3 regions of the Desulfosporosinus meridiei DSM 13257 genome follow, and region 2 is predicted to be linked to each of the others. Evidence: riboswitches for the same ligand, from Rfam matches in the RefSeq annotation. Region 2 holds a riboswitch; each other region holds the start of a gene.

Region 1 (3,276 bases), 920 kb from region 2:
CTCGGGGCTTCGAGCGGATAATAAGCCATCCATGCTGTCCATGAAACCATCTAGGTGAATTCCTCCGGTGAGCATTAACTCAGCACCTAACAAGATAGCCCCTATAACCAAAGGTGGAAAATATGGAATAAGGGCTTTGGCCAACAGCCAGAGGAGCAGACCAATGATCAACCCCACTAGGGGATAGAAGCGATAGCTTCGTGTGAATTCTTCTGTTGTGATGTCTTGGGGAACAGGTAAAGGGATGCGAGTGAAAAAAGTCAGAGCAATCAGAAGCCCGCGCATTTATAATCACTCCTTGTGCAGAGAAGCAAGCAGCTTCTCGCCGGAGGTTTTCAAATCCATAGGTAAACCGGCGATAACCATATACACATGGTCAGCACTTCTGGCCAATATCTGATTGCTTCGTCCGGCTAAATCCCTGTAGGCCCGAGCTAAGGGGTTTTCGGGGACTATCCCTTGTCCTACTTCGTTGCTGACAAAGATGACCTTCGGTTTAATCTCTTGAGCAAGACCTGCAACTTCTTTAACCGCAGCCAAGACTTTCGGCTCTACATGGTTATAAAGATGGGAGTGATCTGGGGAATCGGGAGTTGATTCTGATTCATATGCTTCCTGACTTGAGTGTTCGGCTTGTCCGGCTAGGAGCATATTTGTAAGCCAAAGAGTGACACAATCAAGAAGGATGACTCCCTCCTCATCTTTAAGTTGAGTTAAGGTTTGCCCAATTTCCAAGGGCTCTTCGATGAGCCGCCAAGAGGAGGGACGCTGCTGTTGGTGTTTTTTAACCCGAATAGCCATTTCCCCATCCCAGATTTGGGCTGTTGCAATGTAAATGACCGGACGATTGTCCTGAGCAGCAAGAAGTTCTGCAAAAGAGCTCTTGCCGCTCCGAGCACCACCTGTGATGAGTGTAAACTGAGACATAGGTTCATCGACTCCCCGTAGTTAATATTAGCTGGATTTTTCGCTAACTCCCGCATCGGCGAAGGTAGCCATTTCCTCGATGATACGAAGAGCTGCTTCTACGAAATAAAAGGTCAAGGCTGCACCTGTTCCTTCGCCAAGCCTCATATTAAGGTTGAGCACAGGATCGAGGCCCAGACCGGCCAAAGCTTTACGGTGGCCTATTTCCATTGAACCGTGAGAAGGGATCATATAAGCAATGGATTGTGGAGCAAGTTTAGCCGCAATGAGTGCCCCAGCAGTGGAGATAAAGCCATCAATGACAATGGGAACATGGCTGGCAGCAGCTTGCAGGATGGAACCGGCAATTGCGGCGATTTCTAAGCCCCCGACTTTGCTAAGAACATCTAGAGCATCCGAGGTGTCCGGCTGATTGACCTCAATGGCTTTTTCAATAGCCCGGCGTTTTCTTATGATTCCCTCATCGTCAATGCCTGTCCCCCGTCCGACAACTTCTTCGATAGGAGAATTAGTTAATAAAGCAACAATGGCAGAACTGGGGGTAGTATTGCCAATTCCCAGTTCCCCGGTGGCAAAGAGGTTATAGCCTTCACGAATCTTTTCCTCCGCCACTGAGGCACCGGCCAGGAGAGCTTGCAAAGCTTCATAACGTGACATAGCCGGACCTTTAGTCATGTTTTTGGTGCCATTGGCTACGCGTTTTTGAATAAGTTGTCCCTCTATCGGGAAGGCAATACCTACATCTGTTAAAAAGACCTCGGCATTTGCCTGCCGCGCTAAGACATTGATGGCTGCGCCGCCATTCATAATGTTATAGGCCATCTGAGGAGTTACTTCTTGGGGAAAGGCACTTACTCCTTCTTCAACGACACCGTGATCTCCTGCCATTGTGAGAACGGCTTTCTTTTGAATTATCGGCTTGGAGGTTCGTTGAATCCCACCAAGTTGCTTGGCAATATGTTCTAACTGGCCCAGACTTCCTTGGGGCTTTGTGAGAGAATCTAAACGCCCTTGAATTTGATCCATTGCTTCTTGGTCCAGACCTTTGATGTCCGAAATTAGTTTTTGTAATTGAGTGTAGAGTTGTTCTTCGGTGAAGCTTTCCATATAATTTCCTCCCCCTATTTTATAATAATTTTCAAAATAGAAAAGTCCCGACCACAAATAAACTGTAGTCGGGACTTTACCGTCATCACCGCTGCTTCCCATAAAATAATGAAAAGACATAAACATCTTTAGGCAGGTCTCCTGGCTATCGATTCATCGCTTTGCTCGTCAACCTTCCCGGAAAAACCAGTGGTTCACGAAGCTCATCGAATACAGTGGTGGGTCCGCGTCGGATTTGTTATAGTATAACTTACCGAACTTCCCTATTCTCCCTTAGGGGCACCTAAAATGTAGGGTATTAATTTATTTTAGAATAGCACAACTTTTTTTGAATCTCAAGGAAAATATTAGAGAATTCTTTGACACAGATTTTTACAAGAGAGTTTCCTTCGTATATAATGGTAGGTATTAGTAAGCACGTACTTTTTCAATTTTTATAGACTGTTTTATAGAAAATAGACTGTTATTGGACGAATAGGAGGAACCGGTGTGTTTGAAAGTGATATCCTAGTAGCTGGAGCGGATCCTGGATTTGGAGCGATTAAACTAGATACAGGTGAAACAAAGGTTTTATTTCCCGCTGTCATTTGTAAAGGCAATGAACGAATTTTTTCAACATTAGGTAATACCTTAATTGGTAAGGGGTCTGATTTACAAACTCAAATAGCATCCTTGGACGTGATTGTTAAGAATAACTCCACGGGTGTAGAGAAGCATTATTTTATGGGGAGTTTAGCGGAAAGCTTAAATCCCAACGAAGCCCATTATTGTTGGGACGAGGACAAATCCTCGGATGAAGAAGCTACTGCCTTATTGGTGGTCGCTTTAGCCCTTGCTCAAAAGAGTCCCAAAGCGAATGTCTACCTGGGAACCGGCGTTCCTGTTAAATACTATGCATCCCTAAAGGACAAATATGAAGCTGAGTTGAAAGGCTCTTTTTCAGTCATGTTCCGTTCCGGGCCCTTGGAAGGAATGACCCGTCAGCTCAACATTTTGCGCTCTCGTGTACTTCCCCAAAGTTATGGCGTTTTTATTAAGGAAACTCTTAATGATTACGGAATCCCAACTAGTCCTAAGTTGTTTAGCGGGTACGTTGTGGTCATTGATCCGGGGTTTAGAACTACGGATATTGCTACTTTCTATGATGGAGTTATGCTCGATCCTCCGAACTCCTTTAGTATTGAAAAAGGGTTAAAGTGGGCTTATATTGGTGTGGCTGAAAAGCTCAAAGAACTGACCAGC
Region 2 (3,276 bases):
AAATTACGGTAGTAAAGAGTCTGGCCTTTTCGGGTAACTCAAAGGACGGCTTGGAGAAGTTAAAAAGTTCTTCAGCAGGTGAGTTTAGAAGATATTCTTGACGTTGCTGGCGATCCATTTCTTCATTTAAAGGCTTTACTATCATTCTCAGGCTTTCGCCATTGGAGCGGTTAAAAAAGCTGAAGGCCATTTTGCCTGTGCCTTTGTACAAAAGATTCCCTTTACCAAAAGTACAGCCGGTGATCACCTGTACAGCATCAACTCCGCAAGCATCGTTTTCAGTGACGCAGACAATTTCTTCATCCGCAGAAAACCGAATCCCCAGCTTCTTAATGGCGGCTTCGCAAGCTTTGTAGCCGATTGCCAGCCCTGGGCACTCATGCCCGTGAAATTCTACTGCTCTTTCCCACTGTGTTTGGACTCTGCACATAAATTTAATCCCCCTTTTTCATATTAAATTTCATAATAAAAAAGACCAAGGGAAAACTGACCTATCCAAGTCAGACCTCCATGGTCTTCACCAACACCTTCATGAATGGGTGTACTTATGATAAAAATTAGTATTCTACAAGATCCTTTGAATTCCTGCCGGAAATTTTCAAAATAATTAAAACGATCAATAGAGGAAAGGCAGTATTACATAAAAATGTTTTTCTGAGAAGATATTTTGGGCTATACATTTTTTGCTATTTCATGGTAAGATGAAATTACTGGAAGCTGACGCGGAAAGGATTAATACCGTAATGCAAACTCATGAAGGGGATGCAAGACCATGGAGGTTTGGCTCAGTAGAGTCTGCTTGGTGGTCTTTTATTGTGTTAAAGGGCAGCAAAACCCTAAGGGCAGATGCCTGAAGGCGTACACCTCCCCAAAAATTTGGAGCAAAAAATGAGGAGAGTATGATGCGGATAGCAGTTATTGACGGACAGGGCGGAGGTATTGGCAAACATATTGTGGAGCAGCTGCGCAAGCGATTCCCTGAACTTAATATTCTGGCCCTGGGAACAAATGCTCTTGCTACGGGTGCAATGGTGCGGGCAGGAGCTACAGAAGGGGCTTCCGGGGAGTCGGCCATTTGCTACAATGCAGATCGGGTAGACATTATTGTTGGATCTATAGGAATCATGTTGGTCTACGGAATGTTGGGAGAAATAACCTCCGGCATAGCTGCGGCTCTTTCTGCCAGCCAAGCAGAAAAGTTACTGCTGCCCATCCAACGCGGAAGCATTCAGCTGGTGGGCATACCCCGCAGCCCTCTCCCTCACCAGATAGAAGCTTTGGTGAACGAGGTGGAGGAACGAATGAGTACCAAATAGTAAAGGAGTATAGAGGCTTCAGTCTATACAGAATCTTCTGTTTTGTGGTAATATAGACAAAATAATACTGGAATAAGTGATTCTTTCCTGAAGGAAGGAATTGAAAAGGGAAGTCAGTAGAAGCTGACGCGGTGCCCGCCACTGTATGAGGGAGTTTTCTCACCTGTGTCACCGGAAATGTTTCCGGGAAGACGTGAGCAGACGATGATCTTGAGCCAGGAGACCTGCTTAAGCCAGGGTTAAAACTACCTTACGGGGTGTTAGGGGGGTGGACTTTGTTTTCGGGTTACTGTAAGTACCTGATGCAGGTTAAGCTTTTTACCCTTTCAGGGAGGTAGAGAGCTTTTTTTATTGTTCTTCAAACTAAACTTCGCGACTTGTCATTTTTAATTTAATTGATGACTCTCCTCTGAGGCGGGGAGGATCTCAAGCAGACCTATGATTTGAAGAAACGGAGTGAAAGCAATGGACATGCAAAATAGGATTGAAAAATATTGGGAGGGGGAAGCCTCCCGCTACAGTGAAGGAATATGGCAAGAGGTGAACAGCTTTAAGAAACTAGCCTGGTCAGATTTGCTTGAGCACTATAGACCGGCGGGTAATCCCCTAAGAGTGCTGGATATCGGCACCGGACCAGGTTTTTTTACTCTCCTGACGGCGGAAATGGGGTTTAATGTAACGGCTGTAGACTGTTCCCAAAACATGCTGCTGGAAGCGCAGAAGAATCTGGAACAGTTGGGTTTGCATGCAGAATTCCTGGTCATGGATTCTCATACGCTTCCGTTTGCCGATAATACCTTTGATCTGATTCTTTGCCGAAATCTGACGTGGACTCTTTATGATCCTCAGACTGCCTACAGAGAATGGTATAGGGTTCTCAAGCGTAGAGGGAGGTTGCTGGTTTTCGATGCCAATTGGAGCTTGCGCTTGCACGACCCCGAACGACAGGCTAGCTACCTGGAAGACATGGCTGAGGCTGAACGGAGAGGGATTCATCGCCCAGGACATGTTGACCCGCAAGAAGGGGAGCGGATAGCCAAAGATCTCTTCCTAAGTTCCCGCCTGCGTCCTCACTGGGATGTAGGTGCTTTGCTTGAAGTGGGATTCAAAGAAATTTTTATTAACACAAACATTTCCGACAAGGTTTGGAATGAGGACGACAAGGTTGTGTATAGGTCTACCCCTCTGTTTTTAGTCGGTGGAGAAAAATAAACCCTCTTCGCAATAATCCTTGCAGCCTGCAAATCCAAAGAAATAGTTCCTGGAAAAGAAAAGACCCATGGTTTTTACTGTGGGTCTTTTTAAATACTGATCAGAAAGTATAACTTGCGTTGCATACTTTCAGCAGCATAACTGCAACTAAGGCTTCCGCCTGTGTCCGAGGACTGCAAGGAGGTTAATTCGTGCAAAGACAGTGTCTTTGGGCGCAAGCCAAGTTTTGTATATCAGCAAAACTCCGCAAGGATGGAAAAGTCAATCAAAGGTTGCTTTGCTATAATGTAGCTGTGAGGTGGTAAAAGCATGAACTACAAAACGGATATGGAACGATGCCTCAACTACATCGAGGCTCATATCTGTGAGGACATCTCGCCACGCCGGCTGGCTGAGTTGCTGGGGTATTCATTTTACCACTTTTGCCACGTTTTCCGAGTTTGCAATGATATGCCTGTAGGTGAATACTTACGCAAAAGGCGTTTGCAAAAAGCGCTGGAAGCGCTTGACAATGGGGAACAGATCACCAATATTGCTTTGGCCTTAGGCTTTGAGACGCCCTCCGGATTTTCCAAAGCCTTTCGCCGGGAATTTGGCATGAGCGCAAGCACATACCGCAGGTCCAAGGGCCAGAGGATAAAAGGTAACAAGAAAGGGGAAAAAGACATGCAGGTAACCATAGCCCAAAAAGACGGGTTTAAGGCAGTAGGCTATTCCATAGCACCGAGAGAAGGGAATAAGGCAGAGC
Region 3 (3,276 bases), 1.8 Mb from region 2:
ACATAGCAAATCGGTAAGGGATCTTAAATTTTATCAGCATCAAGGTAAACTCTTGGGGTGAGGAAGATGTGAAAAAATGCATACTTGCCAAAACAATAATGCTAGCCTTGAGTATACCGGTGATTGCTAGTGGCAGGGCTTGACTGTATATTTTCAGAATGCCCCATTGGTAGATTAGAACGCCTTCTCGGCAGAAGATCAGCTGTACGACCAATATCTGAAGTCCTAAAAGCAATAAAATCACAATCATGGCTTTATACCGCTTTAAGGAACCCATCCAGACTAGCGAGGCCATAACCTCCACTAATAAAACAATACTTAACTGAACAGCAGTCCCACTAATCAGTGAAAAATTGATCATCAGAACATACCAGGCCAGCTTAGTTCTGGGATCAAGCTTGGAGAGACCCATCTTCCACCTCCCTGAAAGAAATAGGGTTATGAAAATTCAAACCAATGGCTTTAAGTGTATCAAGATGTTGATCGAGATCTCTTCTCGATATATCAAGTTGAATACGATTTTTATGCAGGGCGACTAGCCTGTTGGAATAGTCTTTTGCCATGGTCAAGTCGTGGGATATAAGTAGGATTGTGTGACCATTTTTTGATAAGTGACGGAGTTTGTCCATGATCATATACCCTTGGTTTTCGTCAAGACCTGAAGTTGGTTCGTCGGCAATAATGAACTCTGGATCACTGACGAGGATGGAGGCCAATGCTAAAAGCTGGCGCTGACCACGGCTTAAGCGATGAGGGTGTATATTCTTATAATCCAGTAGTCCCACAAACTTGAGAGACTCATCAATCTTTTGTCCGATTACTTCATTTTGTTCCCCCCTTAACTTCAGAGAAAATCCAACTTCTTCTTCTACGGTGCTTGCAAAGATCTGATAGTCAGGGTTTTGAAACAGAAATCCCACCTGGGAACGGATCTCTGCCAGTTTCCCTTTATTCAAAGGCTGGTCAAACACTTTAATTTCGCCTTTTGAGGGCTTCAGTAGACCGATAATCAGCTTAGCCAAGGTCGATTTTCCGGAACCATTTAAACCAATAACTGATAAAAAATCGCCCTTATAGATTTCTAAATTAATATCTTCACAACCTAGTAAATTGTTTTTGTATAGGTAGGTGACATTCGAAATTTTTGCAATAATTTCATTGGGCCTACTTTGATCCTTGTTGGAGGAGGAGAGGTGTTTTATCCTTCCTCTTCGATGCTTCATTTGCTCCATGTAGTATGCTTCTGGTAAATACTCTTTAACAATTTCACCTGCTCGAATATAGAGGACTCTGTTGGCATAGTTGAGGACTTCTTCAATTCGATCCATGACTAAAACAATGGTTAAATTCTGAGTTTTATTCAACTGACCTAACCGCTTATAAAGGTCATTGCGGCCTTGTGGATCAAGTTCAGCCGTCGGCTGGTCTAGAATTAGAATAGGGGCATTGAGGGCTAAAACACCAGCCAGAACGACTCGTTGGGCTTGACCACCTGAAAGAGCAGCCGTTTGTCGGCTTTCATAGCCCGTTAAACCGACAAGTTGCAAGGCGGTTTTAACCCTCTGATCCATTTGCTCTAAGGGGATTTCCAGATTGCCGAGGCCAAATGCAATATCCTCGTAGACATCCAAACTAATAATTTGATTTTGGGGCTCCTGCATCATGTATCCCACATAATTCGACATTCTATTAAGAGGAATATTCTTAATATCTTGCCCCATGATTGTGACTTTTCCCGTTAAGTCCGCGTCATGATAGTGAGGGATTGCGCCTGTTATAGTATGTAGTAAAATGGATTTTCCAGAAGCTACTCCTCCGGTAATGACGATGAAATCTCCCCTAACAATCTCAAAATCGATGTTTTTTAGTGCTGGTTTTTCTTCATGCGGAAAGACTAGTTTTTCAATTTTAATCTTAGCAATCGTTTCCATGACATCTCCTAAAGTTTGAATTAAAAAAAGTCCCAGCTTAATAAGCTAGAACTTTACCTTTGTCCTTTTGCAATATTTCATAGGCAGGTTTCCTGACTTATAGACTAGAATGTACGCCTTCCCAGTTACCCAGTGGCAAATGTACATTTTCAACATCTACTTACAGTGGTGGGTCCGTCCAGGATTATTAACCTGGTTCCCTATTATCCCTTGCGGGCACCTATTCAATAATGTATTCTATTAGACTTATGATAGAATAATTTGATTAGTTTGTCAATAAAAGTTACATAAATCACTCTGTATTTAACCCATCTTGTTGCTGATGGATACAGCATAATTCTGTAATTTATGCACAATAGATTTCTATAGGTTAAATAATCGGCCATACTGAACTTGGTGATACATCATTGTCTTGATTCTTTTTTGTTATTTGGGTTAAGGATTTGGCCAAGCGCTGGACGCTTTCCAGTAAAACCGCTTCATTATGCGCGGTAAAACAAAGGCGAAGTTCCTTATCCTGAGTGGGCATTGTATAGAATGCTTCTCCTGGCACAAAAGAAATTCGGTTCTTGGCTGCTTCATGGAGGAGTCGCTGGGAAGTGCCCGCTTGTTTTAACTTACACCAAAAATAACATCCACCTTCGGGTACAGTGAATTCAAGATCGTTGGCACACAAACGCTGGAGAGCTTTAGTCATTGCATTTCGGCGTTTTTTATATTCCCTGCGCACAGTTTCCAGATGCGGAGCCAACTTTCCTTCATTTAAAAACATCGTCACCAACCATTGGGCAATGTTGTTGGAATGGAGGTCTATATACTGTTTTTCCAAGGCAAGGCGGTTAATCAAAACAGGCGGGCCTGCCAGATAGCCGGTGCGTAAGCCGGGGAAGAGAATTTTGGAGAATGTCCCTAAATAAACAACTCCTCCGTAAGAATCTAAAGCTTTAAGAGACTGAGGGGGCTTTTGGTCATAATACAGATCACTATAGGGATCATCTTCCACGATAACAAGCCGATGACGTTTGGCCAAGTTTATCAGATCTTGGCGCTCCTGCGCCGGCATAACCCTTCCGGTGGGATTTTGATAGGTCGGTATACTATAAAACAATTTTGGCCGATAGCGAACTATAAAGTCCTCCAACAGCTCTAATGATAATTTCCCCGAACAGGGTAGACTTAAAACTCTGGCCCCTGCGGCCTGAAACACTTGTATTGCCCCGATGAAGGTTGGCCCTTCCATGACAACGTAGTCACCCGGTTCTAACAACACTTTGCTAAGCAAGTATAATCCCTGTTGGGACCCGGAGAGAGTTAGGATGTTCTCTGTCGAAGTCGAGATGCCCTT

Evidence for each region. Region 2 has a riboswitch for cobalamin ahead of DESMER_RS02785 (class I SAM-dependent methyltransferase). Riboswitches for the same ligand answer to the same signal wherever they lie in the genome.
Region 1: it holds a riboswitch for cobalamin, as region 2 does, so the genes downstream of both, cobT (nicotinate-nucleotide--dimethylbenzimidazole phosphoribosyltransferase) here and DESMER_RS02785 (class I SAM-dependent methyltransferase) in region 2, are expected to answer to the same signal.
Region 3: it holds a riboswitch for cobalamin, as region 2 does, so the genes downstream of both, DESMER_RS17015 (ABC transporter ATP-binding protein) here and DESMER_RS02785 (class I SAM-dependent methyltransferase) in region 2, are expected to answer to the same signal.

The regions. Positions count from the first base shown of each region.
Region 1 is NC_018515.1:1,509,700-1,512,975, forward strand. It holds gene cobS (adenosylcobinamide-GDP ribazoletransferase) at 1-285, opposite strand, end outside; gene cobU (bifunctional adenosylcobinamide kinase/adenosylcobinamide-phosphate guanylyltransferase) at 292-927, opposite strand; gene cobT (nicotinate-nucleotide--dimethylbenzimidazole phosphoribosyltransferase) at 955-2,034, opposite strand; cobalamin riboswitch at 2,149-2,335, opposite strand; gene DESMER_RS06965 (ParM/StbA family protein) at 2,524-3,276, shown strand, end outside.
Region 2 is NC_018515.1:594,628-597,903, forward strand. It holds gene DESMER_RS02775 (FmdE family protein) at 1-430, opposite strand, end outside; gene DESMER_RS02780 (DUF3842 family protein) at 903-1,316, shown strand; cobalamin riboswitch at 1,374-1,562, shown strand; gene DESMER_RS02785 (class I SAM-dependent methyltransferase) at 1,782-2,528, shown strand; gene DESMER_RS02790 (AraC family transcriptional regulator) at 2,838-3,276, shown strand, end outside.
Region 3 is NC_018515.1:3,684,464-3,687,739, forward strand. It holds gene DESMER_RS17010 (energy-coupling factor transporter transmembrane component T family protein) at 1-412, opposite strand, end outside; gene DESMER_RS17015 (ABC transporter ATP-binding protein) at 393-1,931, opposite strand; cobalamin riboswitch at 1,997-2,170, opposite strand; gene pdxR (MocR-like pyridoxine biosynthesis transcription factor PdxR) at 2,302-3,276, opposite strand, start outside.